4 regions of the Pelotomaculum sp. PtaB.Bin117 genome follow, and region 4 is predicted to be linked to each of the others. Evidence: riboswitches for the same ligand, from Rfam matches in the RefSeq annotation. Region 4 holds a riboswitch; each other region holds the start of a gene.
The links. Region 4 has a riboswitch for molybdenum cofactor ahead of A4E54_RS00650 (fibronectin type III domain-containing protein). Riboswitches for the same ligand answer to the same signal wherever they lie in the genome.

Region 1: another riboswitch for molybdenum cofactor. It lies ahead of A4E54_RS08635 (EFR1 family ferrodoxin); the one in region 4 lies ahead of A4E54_RS00650 (fibronectin type III domain-containing protein).
Region 2: another riboswitch for molybdenum cofactor. It lies ahead of A4E54_RS00975 (heterodisulfide reductase-related iron-sulfur binding cluster); the one in region 4 lies ahead of A4E54_RS00650 (fibronectin type III domain-containing protein).
Region 3: another riboswitch for molybdenum cofactor. It lies ahead of A4E54_RS00545 (zinc ribbon domain-containing protein); the one in region 4 lies ahead of A4E54_RS00650 (fibronectin type III domain-containing protein).

What each region holds. Positions count from the first base shown of each region.
Region 1 covers NZ_MVQM01000124.1:10,143-14,373, reverse strand. The annotation lists gene A4E54_RS08655 (hypothetical protein) at 55-195, shown strand; gene A4E54_RS08650 (spore coat associated protein CotJA) at 529-747, shown strand; gene A4E54_RS08645 (spore coat protein CotJB) at 765-1,055, shown strand; partial or broken gene A4E54_RS08640 (manganese catalase family protein) at 1,083-1,181, shown strand; gene A4E54_RS08635 (EFR1 family ferrodoxin) at 1,278-2,093, opposite strand; molybdenum cofactor riboswitch at 2,296-2,412, opposite strand; gene A4E54_RS08630 (serine hydrolase) at 2,559-4,229, opposite strand.
Region 2 covers NZ_MVQM01000030.1:202-4,432, reverse strand. The annotation lists gene A4E54_RS00985 (hypothetical protein) at 1-392, opposite strand, end outside; gene A4E54_RS00980 (hypothetical protein) at 411-665, opposite strand; gene A4E54_RS00975 (heterodisulfide reductase-related iron-sulfur binding cluster) at 726-2,867, opposite strand; molybdenum cofactor riboswitch at 2,857-2,976, opposite strand; molybdenum cofactor riboswitch at 3,016-3,138, opposite strand; gene A4E54_RS00970 (hypothetical protein) at 3,197-3,400, opposite strand; partial or broken gene A4E54_RS00965 (zinc ribbon domain-containing protein) at 3,460-4,231, opposite strand, start outside.
Region 3 covers NZ_MVQM01000015.1:194-3,178, reverse strand. The annotation lists partial or broken gene tsaA (tRNA (N6-threonylcarbamoyladenosine(37)-N6)-methyltransferase TrmO) at 1-807, shown strand, start outside; molybdenum cofactor riboswitch at 932-1,050, shown strand; gene A4E54_RS00545 (zinc ribbon domain-containing protein) at 1,197-2,456, shown strand; partial or broken gene A4E54_RS00540 (peptidylprolyl isomerase) at 2,906-2,985, shown strand, end outside.
Region 4 covers NZ_MVQM01000020.1:45-4,231, forward strand. The annotation lists partial or broken gene A4E54_RS00635 (hypothetical protein) at 1-191, shown strand, start outside; gene A4E54_RS00640 (energy-coupling factor transporter transmembrane component T family protein) at 188-1,012, shown strand; gene A4E54_RS00645 (Ig-like domain-containing domain) at 1,097-2,014, shown strand; molybdenum cofactor riboswitch at 2,198-2,315, shown strand; molybdenum cofactor riboswitch at 2,598-2,717, shown strand; gene A4E54_RS00650 (fibronectin type III domain-containing protein) at 2,954-4,187, shown strand, end outside.

The DNA of each region.
Region 1 (4,231 bases), on a different contig from region 4:
CCGCTGTAACGGGCAAGCTATAAATGGATCTTTCCTATCAGGAGGATAAGGGCAATGCTGGAGAGCAACCCGAGCGCCTGGCAGGGTTCTGCCGGGGATAAAGAGGGTGACTGTTATGGTCATCCCCTTATTATTTTATGGCTATCCCTGCCAGAACCAAAGATGCTGATTTTACATCTGATTCTCCCCTTCTGAATTGATCCGACATCACATAAAGAGCAATATAAGAAGGTCAACCCGAAGGTATTACTTCGAGCTGTTTATGCAAAACTCTCTACCCTTGGTAAAGGCGGTCTCATCTTTTACGGTTGTGGGACCGGTGTTATTTACCTAGAACTGCTTAACTCATGTAATAAATATTTGTTCATTATTTATTGCCCTCTTTTTATTTTTAGACGTATTTAAAAGAATATTGGTTCAGCGTTAGAGTAATTAAATACATATTACCAAATAACACCACGGGTTGCGATGTGTACAAATTAGGTGATTCATTCATAAGATAAATTAACTTTGCAAGGAGGTTTTTCCATGTATTTTAATCAATATCGTCAGTCGTTAAATTACCCCCCTGCACCGAATATGCCGGGAATTCCAGATAAACTATCCTACCCCGGCGGCGCGATGCCACCGTTACAATTAGCCCGCGCCTATGTTCCCTGGCAGCATATGGGGCAGGTCTTTAGCCCGGCAGAAGCTTTAGCGCATGGTACTCTTTTCCCCGAACTGGTATCTCCTTATCCAGGTTAAATGAAGAGGTGAATCAAATGGATAATAAGCAAGAAGACAAGGTAAAAACCGAAAATGTGTATAATCAACAAATGCAACTGCTTTTGAAGATACAGGAATTGGAGTTTACTGCCATTGAATTGAACTTATACCTGGATACACATCCGGATGACCAGCAGGCTCTGAACTTATACAATTCGGTTGTACCCCAGTTAAGAAAATGTATTGAGGCATATGAGCAATACTGTGGCCCGCTATTTCATTTCGGAATGGCTACCAGTCAGTACCCCTGGCAGTGGATCAACTCCCCCTGGCCTTGGGAAATGTAAATCTTGACGTAAGGAAGGGATTAATTGATGTGGGTTTATCAAAAAAAATTAGAATACCCGGTAAGGGTTTCCGGTCCCAATCCCAAACTGGCTAAAGTGATTATTACTCAATACGGCGGGCCGGACTTATGGTTTTAAGGGAGTGTCAGGGGGACGGTTCGACTGACAATTATTAGTCCCACATTGCCAACGTAGATACTACCACGGCAAAAAAGTGGATGATTATAAAAATAACTCCGGCTCCTTGCGTTCTGCAAATTCAACTTCCAGTTCATGCTTATGTCTCAAAAAATCCTTATCGTCAAAATATTTGGCTTCATTGGGGCAATTTTTCACGCAGGCGCCGCATTTAATACAAATTCCATCCAGTTTAGAAACATCTTCATAATTAATGGAACCGACCGGACAGATACTTGGACAGAGCTTACAATCCATACAATCGCTGCTTGTTTTTGGGACAAACTTTCTAAAGTCCACAGGCATGCCATGTTCATCTATAGGCATGTAATATTTGCGATAAGGTTTATTTCCTTTTACCATGACACTTTGCAGATTATTGCCAGTGGTAATTTTGGCATATATTTTACTAGCAAAATCATTTATTACCGCCATATCTTTTTCATCAGGCCGGTTTTTAGCCAGAATTTTGGAGATCGAGTGTTCCCCGATAAATGCGCCCCCGGCAATAACTTTAAAGCCGTTTAGCTCCAGAATATCTTTCAGCTCAATCAAAGCATCGTCATAATCCCTGTTACCGTATAAAACCACAGCGACCGCCAGAGCACCGTTACCTGTAATAGAATTCATATATTTCAGTAATATGTTTGGCACTCTGCCGGCATAGACCGGCACTCCAATCACGACCAGGTCTTCCGCAGTAAAAGACACTGTTTCTTTTCTAACTCCCGGCAGGGTAAAATCAATAATGTTTACCGCTGTTTGCCCGCCGGCATTTTCTAAAATCTTTCCGGCCAGCCCGGATACGATCTTTTGGGTTGTACCAGTAGGGCTAAAATACATCGCATTAATTTTTTCCATAAACTAGTCCCACCCATTTCTTTACGTACTGTTAGCGGTATTCCGCTTGAAGGCCAATAAAATAATATAGTGTGCTCACTTTTGTCTTTGTGGTTTTGCAATAATAAAGCCCGTAATATACTTCTACCCCGCATGACATTTTCCTTGTATAAAAAATATTTAGCTCTTCATTAAAAAAACGGGCAATGATATCACAGAAGATCCACTAAAAAGGTTGTTACTATTGACTGGGGAGGCATACTGGTTTCCCAATATACCCTAACGGCCTGTTATCCATACTTTTCGCTTAGGCTAAACAGGCTCGGAGAATTTCTTTCAATATTACCACATTACCACATATCCTTCAGAATTCCTTCAAATTAAAACAGTTTTTCGGTAATTATTTTTTTGTTCATTTTTTGCAGATACTCAAAACGACATTATCAGCCGCCATCCCCGTTCTGTATAATTTATAAGTTTATCCGCTCAGGGTCGCAGAGTTATATTTATTTCATTCATTACCGGGTTGCAATAAACACAAGCGTCAAGTAATTTTGAGACTATGATTAAGGGTAGCATTACAAAGCCATGCTTGAGATATATTTGACTGCTTAACGCAATGGTGTTGTGATTTGCCTCAAGCCGCGCGTCTCCAATTTTCGCGCGGATTACTGTTACGCCTTTTGTCAGTATCAGCATGTCGATTTCTTTATCGAACTCAATGGTCGTTTCAAGCGCGTCTGCGATTGTTATCGCGGGAACGTATAAATCCTCCATACCCAGGTCAGGCAGAACCGGATAAAAAATTATTCTTCCATTAACTAAAATTTTATTATCATTGAGAATGGTGGTAATGACTCTAATCGTTGATCCTGGCGGACCGGCAAATGTCTTAAACAAGGTGTTTATTACAGCCTCTTCTATATCCGTGTAACCGCTGCTGAGAAATTCATAGTAACCACCGTTTGTCATAAAAATAACCCCGATTTTTTCATCACAGTCAAAGTACATATCACTAACCAGACCGCAGGCTTCACCGGCATGCCCCGTTAGTCTTCGTTCCGCCAGGGCGTCTGTAATATGAAAGCTCAGACCAATATATCTGAAGAAACCCTCCATCCCGTATCCATACCAGTGCATTTGGTGCATTAAATCCGCGGTGTGTTTTTGGAGAATGCGAACTCCGCCGTAGAGTCCCCCATTCATATGGGCGATCATGAATTTTGACAGATCCAATACGCTCGCTCTTACCGCCCCGGCTGGACCGATATAGTAGTTTCCCAGCGGCAGTTTGTATTCTTTTCTGGCGGGTCTCTCGCCTGTTTGGAAATAGTCGCATGCAGGATAAAACTTGCCGCCGCCGCTGGTTTTATATAGAACGGCAATTTTATGGAAATTTACTATGTCAGCAGCGTTATAACCCGCGTCCATTCCCAATGGCCAAAAGATATGACGAATGGTATAATCGTTGAAACGCTTGCCTGAGATCATTTCGACCAATGCGCCGATGATGCCGAAACCAAAATTAGAGTAAACGAATTGGGTTCCGGGCAAAAAGTCCCCCCAGGTCTTTTCACTGTATGCTTTCCCGCCGGGAACCAAAAGATCTCTTAAAAGTGGTGGTTGCGGGGAACCTAACGCCTGCTCGTAACCGCCAAAATCTAGAATACTGGAAGTATGAGTGAGAAGCATCCTGAAAGTTATCTTTGCGCTAGGGTATTTTGGGTTTCTGACCATATAACCCAGATAAATGCTTATATCGTCATCAAGGTTGAATAAGCCGCACTCCCAAAGTTGCATTAAAGCGGTGGCAGTAATGGTTTTGGAAATTGACGCGATTCTAAAAATAGTATCAGGGGTGACTAGCTTTTCTTTTTCCAGATCAGACCAACCATAGCCGTTCGCCCAAACCACACGATTATCTCTAATAAAGGCGGCGGCCACACCAACAATTTTTTTGCTGTTCATTTCAGCTAGAATTGCAGCGTCTAATTGATTTTGGGGCACGTTGATATATGGCTTGAAGAGAATGTCTCGCGGGGAATCGGCTGCAACGGCGCTTTCCGGATCAAAATCATGGTAATCAGGGTCTTGTCTCTTCCTTGGCTTTATCACGGTAAACCGGTTATTATTTAAACAGAATGTTCTGCGAAACATTT
Region 2 (4,231 bases), on a different contig from region 4:
TGATAGTCATTTTTCCGGCACAAGTTAACGGTTCCATGATCCGTAAAGTACAAGAGATAGTCCCTGGTAATCTCGTTCTTATTTGCCTGGAAAACAGATTTGTTGTCCACGCCTTTAACCTCGATTTGATTGAACTCGCCGATGCCCGCCGCTCCCATGGCATACAGCAGGCTCAGACCTTTAGCATCCTTGTCGCCGGGGGACTCCTGATCTTTTAGCGTTTTTAGCACATCGACACCCATGAGAGCGACAAGGTTGTTGTTCTCCTGCATCTTGATCACCGTGGCGGATTTTAGCCCCCGCTCTTTTGAAAGGTTCTCCAACAGGTAGGAACCGGCTACGGCTAAAATAATCAGAACGATGCTGATTATAATTTTTTTATTTAACGACATAACATTACCTCGTTTAGTCTATATAGAATTATTAATTGTCGAGAGTATCACCGGGAAGTTCTTAAAACAGCTGAATCCGGGGCGCGTCCACCTGCGGTAGCGGCAGTTGTAGCAGGTCAGCACGCCTTCCAGGTAGATTTCCTCCTCATTGTCATCCTTGTAAAGCGGGCAGGCTGTGGCAAGCACCATGGTCGCGCGCACATCCTCCCGGCTGCTGTCGTCCCCGAGAAAGCATTTTGTCCCACCCGTTTCCTTCACATATTTTATCAACACTTCTTTTGCCTCCATATAAGTTAAACCTTTCACCCCTTTACAAATTATTCATATCAACAGTTAGAGGCTCATTTCCAGAATTTCAGCTATATCCAGGGTTTTGATACTGTTATTAACGCCTTTAACCTTGATTTGTTCAGAAAGAGTGGCCAAGCAATACGGACAGGTCGTGCAGACCACCTCGGCTCCGGTCGAAAGGGCTTCCCCGGCCCTGTTTTGGCCGATCAAGTTTTCGGGCCCGCTTTTCATCCAAAACCTGCCTCCCCCCGCGCCGCAGCAAAAAGATTTTTCCCTGGAACGGGGCATTTCGGCCAGGCGGACGCCCGGTATGGACTTCAGAATTTCCCGCGGCTCATTATAAAGATTATTGTAACGGCCCAGGTAGCATGAATCGTGACAGGTAATTATTTTGCCGATACTTTTGCCTGGCTTGATCCTGCCTTCGTGCAGCAGGCCGGCTAAAAAAACGGAGTGCGGGATGACTTTATATCTCCCGCCGAACTGGGGATATTCGTTTTTCAAAGTGTTAAAGCAGTGGGTACAGGCAGTTAAAATATTCTTTACATTTAACTTGTTGAAAAGCGATACATTCTTTTGCGCGATCCTTTGGAACAGGTGCTCATTTCCCATCCGGCGGGCCGTCTCGCCGCAGCACCATTCTTCACGTCCGAGCACGGCGAAACTGACGCCTGCTTTCTTCAATATATTAACAAACGCGGCGGCTGCTCTCCCGGCCGTCTCATCGAACGAACCGGCGCAGCCCACAAAATAAAGGTACTGCGCGTCGGGTTTTTCGGCCAGGGTTGGCATCTCCAATTCTTTTGCCAGGTCATATCCGGTTTCGCGGCTGACACCCCAGGGGTTGCCGTAATTTTCCATGCCGGCAATGGCTTGCTTGATTTTCCCAGGCACGTTCTTCCCCGACGAGACAATATAACGGCGCAGGTCGAACAGCCTGGAGGTATGCTCGATCGAGATCGGGCAGGTTTCCATGCACCCCCCGCAGGTGGCGCAGCTCCAAATAAATTCTTCTTCATAGACGTCACCGATGAGGTTTTTCTTCTTGACGCCCTTTTTAGTCTTGTAGGAAATTGAACCTTCCGCCGCTTTTTGCTTTGCAGCTTTTGGATGCCAGACTTTCCGGTTTAAAAGCACCGGGGCAATTTTTTCTATGTGATTGCGCAGGCGGCCGTTGAACCTTTTTGGTTTGGTCGGTTCTTCGCTCTGATGGGCGGGGCAGATTTCATCACAGCGGCCGCATTTTACGCAGGCGTAAGCCTCGAAAAGCTGCTTCCAGGTAAGGTCCTCCAGTTTGCTCGCCCCGTAAGTTTTAACATTTTCGTCGTCAAATTGAATTTTACGCAAAGCGCCCTTTGGTTCCAGCGAGTGCCAGTAGGTGTTGAAAGGGGCGAACACCATATGCAGGTGTTTCGAGTGGGGGATGATGAACAATAATGAGAAAATAGCCAGGTAGTGGGTCCACCAGAAAAACATCCCGGCGGCATGAATTGCATTTTCATTAAAGCCCTCCAGAAACCTTGAAACAGCCGCAGCCAGCGGGGCGGCCCCGCTTAAAGCGGCTCCTTCGCCAAGCGCGAGCCGGGTTCCGTGAAACAGGACTTCCGTTATCGCGATGACCAGGATCAATCCAAGGATTACAAAAACCACGGGAGTGTTCTTCAGCCAGACCGGCTTTTTAACGACCCGCCGCAAAAAGCTGCCGCCGATCCCGAAGATGATTAAAGCGATAAAAATATCTTTGATGAAAAGGTAGCCGGGATTATCTCCGATATAAGGAATACTGGTTTTGAAAAGGCCTTCCGCAACCATATTGGGGATGCCCGGCAACAGGACACAAAAGCCGCACATGATAAACCCGTGCAGAAAACCAAACAGGGGTTTATTCATAATTTTCTTTTGGCCGGCCACATGGGTGAGAAAATATTTCCAGCGTTCAAGCGGGCGGTCAAAACGGTTTTCCGGCCTGCCCAACTTTATGTAGCGGCAGCGCCAATATACCTCGCATAGAAAATAACCTAACGATATGACCATGAGGACAAAAAAAATATAAATCTCCACTTTGCCTTTCCTTTCGGTTAGTGCCTGGTCCTTTACTGCAAAACTTATTCCAGCCATGCAAAAAATAATACCGGGCAAACTCTGCGAAAAAACAAAGTTAGCCCGGCACATAAGCCGGATCAAGAACTCTCCTTTTCGCAATGGGAGACATACCGGTTTCCCGGTACACCCTACCGGCCGAAAACCATGGCTTAAAAGCTTTAGGTCATATGGCTCGGAGAGTAATCATCATTAAAAAATATAAGCTTTGCCCGTTGCAAAAGGACAAAGCTTTTTTCCAAAAACCTCTCCTTTCCGCACCGGGAGGTACAGGAGTTTCCCACCGTACCCTAACGGCCTGGTTACCGTACCCTGCTTTTGTTTAGGTATGCCAGGCTCGGAGAATTCTTTGTTTTATATAACTATTCAACATTAAAAAACAATTTCCTGCCGGGGTATACTTTTTCGTTAACTTATTCTTGCCCTAATTTCAGGCACTTTGTGACACTCTGCTCCTCCGGGAGATGAATCCCGGCAGCTTCTTCGGGCACCCGTGCGTAGTCGCTGCCCGCAGTAAATTGAGGCGTGGCCTCTACCGCATTGAGAGCGTAGTGGGCGACGGATACACCGGGCGGTGCCAAGCCCGTTCCTGCTCCCATTTTGGATTTACAGCTCATGGGGAGCGGGAACACCCTTGCCTTTCGGACTTTAGGGCTTTGTTCGCGCTTATTTCCGCTCAGGCCGTGTATCTTAAAAAGAACTTTTTGCCTATATTTCTTACGGTGTTTAGATCAACACTGCCTTTCTTACCGCATTTACAAGTGAATAACGGTGCGCGCCGGTCTATTTCCGCCCCGCAGCCGGCGCATAACCGGCTTATGTCCTTGGGGTTGACCCGGCTGGTGATTATTCCATACTCCCAGGCTTTGTATTTGGTATAGTGGAATATCCTGCCCCGGAGCCAGTAGGAACGCCTGGAGTTGGCCCGCCTGCTGTATTTGCCCTGCTCGGGTTTAAAACTGTTCGAGTGTTCAAACACGATGATACTCGCTCCGTGTTCCAGGGCAAAGTCCAGTATTCTGCGGGATACCCGGTGGGCTTCATTATCGTCGATGTTATGGATCTTATTCCACAAGGCCTTATTGTCCTGCTCATCCTTGTTTAATGAACCGGTAAGACTGAGCTTGGTTGCGATTATGCCCAAAAGTCGTTTCCTACGGCCGTTTAGGTTATCGCCGCCCCGGATGAACCGGGTGGCTACCTGCGTGCCGTCGCTTTTGAATATACCGCATACCGCCAGCTTGTCGCACGTGTTTAAGTCAACAGCGCAAATTTTAAGGTTTGGGTCTTTAACCTGTTCGGCAACCGACTTAACCGCCGGTTTTTCCTTTTCAACCGGGAAATGCAGCTCAATCCGGTTCTTCTTGATTACTGCGCGAGGGCATCCTATCTTCCAACCGTCCTGAACCCGCCTGCCGGTTAAATGGTACTTCACCCAGCGCCAGGTG
Region 3 (2,985 bases), on a different contig from region 4:
GTAGATTCTATTACACTAAACCCTGTGGGCATTGTCAAATCACAAATAACTGATCGAAACAGCATGCCGACAACCGGGATTCAGGCTCAAATCATAATCTTTCCCTTATTTTCCGCGGCGCTGGAGCGAATCGACGAGTATTCTCATTTATGGATTTTGACTTGGCTCCATCAAGCGTCACGTAACACCACTACGGTCGCACCGGTTAAGGTTAATCCTTTGTCCCGTAAATTTGGTGTGTTTGCCATCCGGTCACCGGCCCGCCCCAATCCAATAGCTCTGACCCTGGTCAAGCTGGACCGGATTCAGGGGAATACACTTTATGTGACTGGACTTGATGCCGTAAATGAAAGTCCCGTCATAGATATCAAACCGTATTTTGACCATGATGTGGTGTTTTCACCACGGACACCGCATATAGCTCCGCTCAACCCAGATCTCTTAATGAAAAACTTGCTGAGTCAAGCCATCACTCACCACGGAGAGATTTGTTCAGATCTGCTGATAGCTGTAAGAATGGCGTTTATCGCCGATAACCGGCTTGAGTCTACCAAATCCCCGAATGTTAAGGTTCATGTCAGCGGCTCCCCTTGTTTGGCGGATACCCTGCAAGGGCTTTGCAGAGCAAGACTTGCCAACCCGTCAAGGTTTGCCTACAACCCTTTGGCGGAACGGAAGCAGAGCGTGTGGACTAGTGGAAGCAAGCGATTAACTCTTATTTGTCTTCAAGAACTGGACATAGAGAGTTTTTATAGCTTATCGGATCATGAGATATTCAATATCACTTTAGAGGAAAACAAGACGTGATGATTCATATCCGTTAAAAAGCAAGATTTAACTTTCAAAGATGGTGGGGCTATGGATATGTATAAAAATACCGGTTGACATGCAGTTTATTCTGTGACTATAATTGCTTTAAGGAAAAATTATGAATTACAACTACTCCGAGCCTTTTTGCCTAAAGGATTTGTCTCACGGCGAACAGGCCGCTAGGTATGGCGGGAAACGGCCATGCCTCCCTTATGGAAAGGAGACAATAAGCAGCAGAGCCTTTGTGGCCTGTGAGTAATTATTACGTCTTCCTCGGGAAGACGTTTTTATTACCACACTTATTTTAGCCCTTTCCGTTTTATGAAAGGGTTTTTTATACTCGAGGAATCTGTATGTATACCGATTATCGGGGAGGGGGGTGTGTAATGCCTACTAAAACCATCAAGCAAACCTTGGAGTACCGTTTTCCTGAATGGTTCATCACCACTGAAAAACTGTTCAATGAAGTCACAGCGTTTTATTTTGGTATAATCAAGGAGCGTGCTCAAATACTTGAACTAACCAATAAAAAAGCGTTAACCGAACTCGAAAGATTAACTCACAGTACAAAGGACAACCCTGCACCGCCGTTTCCCTTAAAGTGGGATATCCCGGCTATGTTCCGGCGGGCTTGTATAAACACGGCCATTGGAGCAGCCCGGTCATTCTTCTCCAAGCTGAAAAAATGGAAAGATGCAAAAGCCAAGGCCGAAGCCAAAGAGAAGAAGCTTAAATACAGACCGCCGGTGCCGCCCAGAGAGTGGCAGCGCAACACTTTGTTTTATGCCGGCCAGTATAAAGGTTACACCGGCAAGTCTATTATGCTGAAGTTGTTCGACGGCAACACCTGGCGCTGGGTGAAGTATCATTTGACCGGCCGGCGGGTTCAGGACGGCTGGAAGATAGGCTGTCCACACGCGGTAATTAAGAAAAACCGGCTTGAGCTGCATTTCCCGGTTGAAAAGGAAAAACCGGTAGTGAAGGCGGTTGCCGAGCAGGTTAAAGATCCAAGCCTGAAGATTTGCGCTGTAGGCTTAAATATTAGCGGCAGGCCGGCGGTATGCGGCATATTCAAAAGCGACGGCACGCAGGTGGCCACCCGGTTTATCCGTGGCGGTGACAGCCTCAGCGGCCGCAGGAAACGACTTTTGGGTATTATCGCAACCAAGCTCAGCCTTACGGGTTCCTTGAATAAGGATGAGCAGGACAATAAGGCGCTAAGGAACAGGATCCATAACATCGACGATAATGAAGCCCACCGGGTGTCTCGTAGAATACTGGACTTTGCCCTGGAACATGGCGCGGGTATCATCGTGTTTGAATACCTGAATAATTTTAAACCTGAGCAAGGCAAGTTCAGCAGGCGGGCCAGTTCCAAGCGTTCCTACTGGCTCCGGGGCAGGATATCCCACTATACGAAATACAAAGCCTGGGAGTATGGAATAATCATCAGCCGGGTAAACCCCAGGAACACAGGCCGGTTATGTGCCGATTGCGGGGCGGAGATAGCCCGGCACGGTGATAACAAGGAGCATTACCGGCCCGGGGCACCGTTATTCACTTGCAAATGCGGCAAGAAAGGCAGTGTTGCGCTAAACGCCGTCAGAAATATCGGCAAGAGGTTCTTTTTAAGATACGCGGTTTAAGCGGAGACATGCACGAACAAAGCCCTAAAGTCCGAAAGGCAAGGGTGTTCCTGCTCCCCATGAGCTGTAAATCCAAAACGGGAGCAGGAACGGGCTTGGCACCGCCTGGCGTTATCCGTCGCCCACTACGCTCTCAACGCGGTAGAGGCCACGCTTCAATTACTGCGAGCAGCGACTACGCACGGGTGCCCGAAGAAACCGCGGGGATTTTAATCCCCGGCGCATAGAGTGTCACAAAGTACCTGAAATTAGGGTAAATAAGAATTATATTTAGAAAAAAACAATTGCCGGGCAGCGACTGACTGCCCTTATGTTTTCCTTATGCCAACGCCCGGCATGGCAGGAGTTTCCAACCAATGACCGAAAGCTGAGCTGAACGGAGATTTGCTAAATTCCGCTTAGTTTAGTAAAATGCATTTATTGGAACAAAACTGAGGAGGATGCGATAAGTGAAAAGAGGCAGCATTGAATTGGAAAATGGCAAGAAAATAGTCATTGATTTCTTTGAGGAAGACGCGCCTGGAACGGT
Region 4 (4,187 bases):
CCGCTTACGGCGACACGGAAGAAGTCCTGCGCCAAAAAGGTTTCCAGAACCTGCCCGGCGTCATGCTGCCGGACTACCTCCAATTAATTTATACACTAGCCGGACGCGGCCAAAACGTAAACCCCGGAATCGTCACCCTGGCGGAGGCGGAGCTGGAAATAGCAAAACTCCTTGAGGAAAAAAACAAATGAAACAAATGAAACAAACGAAACAAAAAAAACAAGCGAGAGGTCTGAAGCTGGGCCAGTTCGTCCTGGGCAATTCGGTCATCCACCAGCTTGACCCCAGGACCAAGATCATCGGCTGCTTTGTCGTCATCTTTTCAGTATTGATGAATTTCAAGTGGTACGTGATCCTGCTCAATATCTCCATCATCATAGCGGTCATTTTATTGTCGCAGGTAAAAATAGCCCGTATTCTGCGCGGCTTGCGCAAGCTGAGGTACTTGTTTCTGTTTTCGTTTATCTTCCAGGCAATTCTCACATCTGGCGAGCCGGTTTTTCACCTGGGCGGCGTTAGTGTGACCAGAGAGGGCATCGCCCTGGGCACGTCCACGATCTTTCGCCTGCTGATCCTGTACCTGGCTTCCTCCCTGCTGACTATGACCACGTCGCCGCTGAAGCTGGCCTCCGGGATCGAGTCCCTGCTCTCGCCACTGCGCTATCTGAGGATACCCGTGAGCCAGTTTTCCATGCTTATCAGCACCGCCTTGAGATTTATTCCGACCATCATCGAAGAAGCGGAGACCATAACGCGCGCCCAGAGGTCCCGCGGCGCGCAGTTTAACTCACCTAAAATTATCACCAGGCTGAAAAGCTATACAGCCGTCCTGATCCCGCTGCTGGCGGCGTCACTGCAGCGGGCCAACGACCTGGCCGTCGCCATGGAAAGCAGGTGCTACACCGGCGGCTCCAGCCGGATCAGAACCGGCAGCCTGCGTTTTAAGGGAAAAGACAGACTGGCGATAGGGTTTGTTTCCCTGGCCTTCGTGCTGTCAGTTGTATTGATCTAATTAGGGGACATTCCTCGTCAGTAAAAGAATACCTATAATTGAGGTGTGTCCCCTTACCTTAGAGGAAAGAAAGGATGATAATCCGTGTTTGCCGGCAGAAAAAACCTTTTTGTGAAGTCAGCCGTCTTATTGCTGTTGTTTTTATTCTTTGCCTCCGCCGCTTTTGCCGCCCAGGGAGGGGAAAAATCATCTTCCCCAGGAATACCCGGTCAAAAGCCGTTAAGTTTTGTTTCAATTACACTAGTTGACGGCGGCGGCAATGTGCAGGACGCCGCCGACGTACCCACGGAACCGAAATTCAAGCTGGAGTTCGACAAGAACGTGGTCAACAGCACCATCTGGGGGATTAACCAGAATTGCTTCAGCCTGTTCTCCGAAAACGGTGAGAACATCCCCGTTAGCGTGACCAAAGTGGATGACAGCATCGATTTTTCCCAGAGAAACAACGTATTCGTCCAGCCGTCCAGCCCTTTAAGTCCTGGAACATCATATACTTTAAAAGTGTCGCCGGACCTGAAAGCGAAAAATGGCGTTTCCGTCCTCGGAGGGACCACGTCCGGCCAGGGGTTAAACATTTCCTTCAAGACCCAGGGACAGGCGATATCACAGGCGGTAACGAAACCTGTTACGCAGCCTGCGGCACAAACCACAGCCGCCACCCAGCAGCCGGCTTCGCCTGATTCCCAGCCTGCCCTGCCGGGCGAAAAGAACGCCGCACAAGCAAACAGTGAGACCGCGCAACTCCAGGCCAACGCCGGCGGCAATGAGGCAAATACCGGTCAGGAAAACAAGTCGCCGGGAGCGGCGGCAGCCGGGCAGCAGCAAGTTGCCGGGAATACAAGCGGGGAAAGCGCGGCATCCGGGCAGACAGGAAAGCCGGAGAGTCCCGCGCAAGCCGGCATGGGACTGGATTACACCAATTTGCTGACTATCCTGACCGTCGTTTTAATCGCCGGCTGGATAGTGGTGGAATTGTTTGTCAAGAAGAAAAAAAGGAGTTAATTGTAACACCGACTCTAAGATAGCAATAGTTTGTCTTAATCTAAAAATCTTTTGCAATTTTTTTGCAAAAGATTTTTCGTCGACATGGAATGACATATTTCTCATCAGTTGTATGATAAAATAAACCATATTGATTATCATAGTGGTAAATGAAGATTAATTTACCACCGCTAGGGACGAAAATTTAATAATTTTATCCGAGTCTAACCGCCTGTGGCTACGGCTATGGCGGCAGACCTTCAGGGTTTAACTGGAAACGGTTAAGCCTCCCGGTATGGAAAGGATAGGTTTTTTAAGAAGAAAGCTTTGTCTTTTTTATTAACCGGACAAAGCTTTTATTTTTAATTGAAATTATTCTTTTCGTGATGTGTGGATAAAGTGGGTTTAGGCATAAATAAGAGAGCGATTTGTTATGGTAATATAGGATTATATTTCAAAAAGCGGGACTATTGTCCATATTAATTTAAGACCTGATGCTTATTTACAGATTAAGACATTGCAGATAAAATATGTTCAATACTAAGGATTTATCTGTTAATATGACTTAATTATTCATTAAATTAAATAATTTGTATTTTTAAACTTAAATATTTCTTTCCGAGTCAATTAACCTAAAGCGTATAACCATGGTTTTTGGGCCTGCAGGGTGCGCCGGGAAACTAACGTGCCTTCCATTGCGAAAAGGAGAGTTTTTGATCTGGCTTATGATGCCGGGCGAACTTTGTTTTTCGCAAAGCTTGCCCGGCATCATTTTTATATAAGTGACCTTTGGACATACATTAGCGATGGTATTAGGGCCGTAGCGCTATATGCCCTAAGGTTGCCGAAGGCGAATTTGTTGTCACAAATACGTTGCCGGAAGTGATGAGGAAAAAGGTAAAACAAAGGCAATAAAAGGGTAACCGATTGAAAAAAAATATTTTTAGGAGGGAAAAGTTCATGTTTAAAAGCAGGTTTTTCAAAAAGAGCGCCAAAATAGTCTCCCTGTTGGTGGGAGCGACTATGCTGTTCGCTTCATTTGCCCCGGGTGCTTTCGCCCTGAACTACAACGGCAACGGCAGCGGCGCGGGCAACAAGGCGTTTAACTGCAACGGCTACAGTTACACGCAAAGCACCAAAACCTTAAAGATCTTCTTCAGTAAGCAATCAGTTAACACCAATGAATTTGATTCGAGCCAGTTTATAGTTACAAGGCAATATGACAGCTCTAACCCGTCGTTCAGTTACTCCAAGAATTCGGGAAGCGGCTGCAGCGGTATTAGCGACAGCAACCTCAACAAGGGGACGACCGTAACCCTGACCTTTGATAACGCGCTGGCTTTCAACGAGCTTTACGACGTGACGATCAAAGCGGCTACCGTTGCTGACGACAATCTTTTGACCCTGGGCAACTACCGGAACAGGAGCGACTTCACCTTCACTTTCAGGACTCCTTTAAACGTCACTCCTGCAAATGACAATGCTTTCAGTGATAGTGTTGCGCCGGTTGTCACCTACACTGTGGGCACCTCAAACGTGCCTTATGAGCCCAACGTGGGCGTCATTTTTGACCGGCCCGTCAACTCCACCACTGCCGCCACCTTATTAAGTTTAAGTGATCCCAACGGCCTGGTGGCAAACTATAAAAAAGGCGGTACGGCAGTTGTCTATGACGACACTATCGATGCCTACGCCGTTTCAGGTGCCGAGAATTACAAGCCATTTGCCAATACCGCGAACACCTTCTTCTTCTTCCCCGAGACGGTCCAGGGCAATACCAATACCTGCTATAACCGGGATTATTCCGCCGGCACCCACAGCTATACCCTGGACGTGCCGCCTGTCACTGACATAAGCGGCAATTCCTGGACCCATGCCCAAATAACCAACAACCAGCTCAGTTTCAGCTCACTTAGCAACGACCTCCCCGCCTGGTTGGACAACAGGCCCACGGTTGATACTCCAACCAGCACCACGCTGACAGTGCACTGGAACGCCAGCGGCATCACCAATTCTAGCGCAACCGAAGCGTATGACGTCTACTATTCCACCAACCAGTGGACGGGCTTTACGAAACTTAATGTAAGTGACATCACCGGTACCGCTCCTTTCTCATTCGTGGCCGGGGACACTTCGGATAATAGTGCATATGAGCTAAGCCCTCTTACCACTTATTACTTCCGAGTCGTGCCCA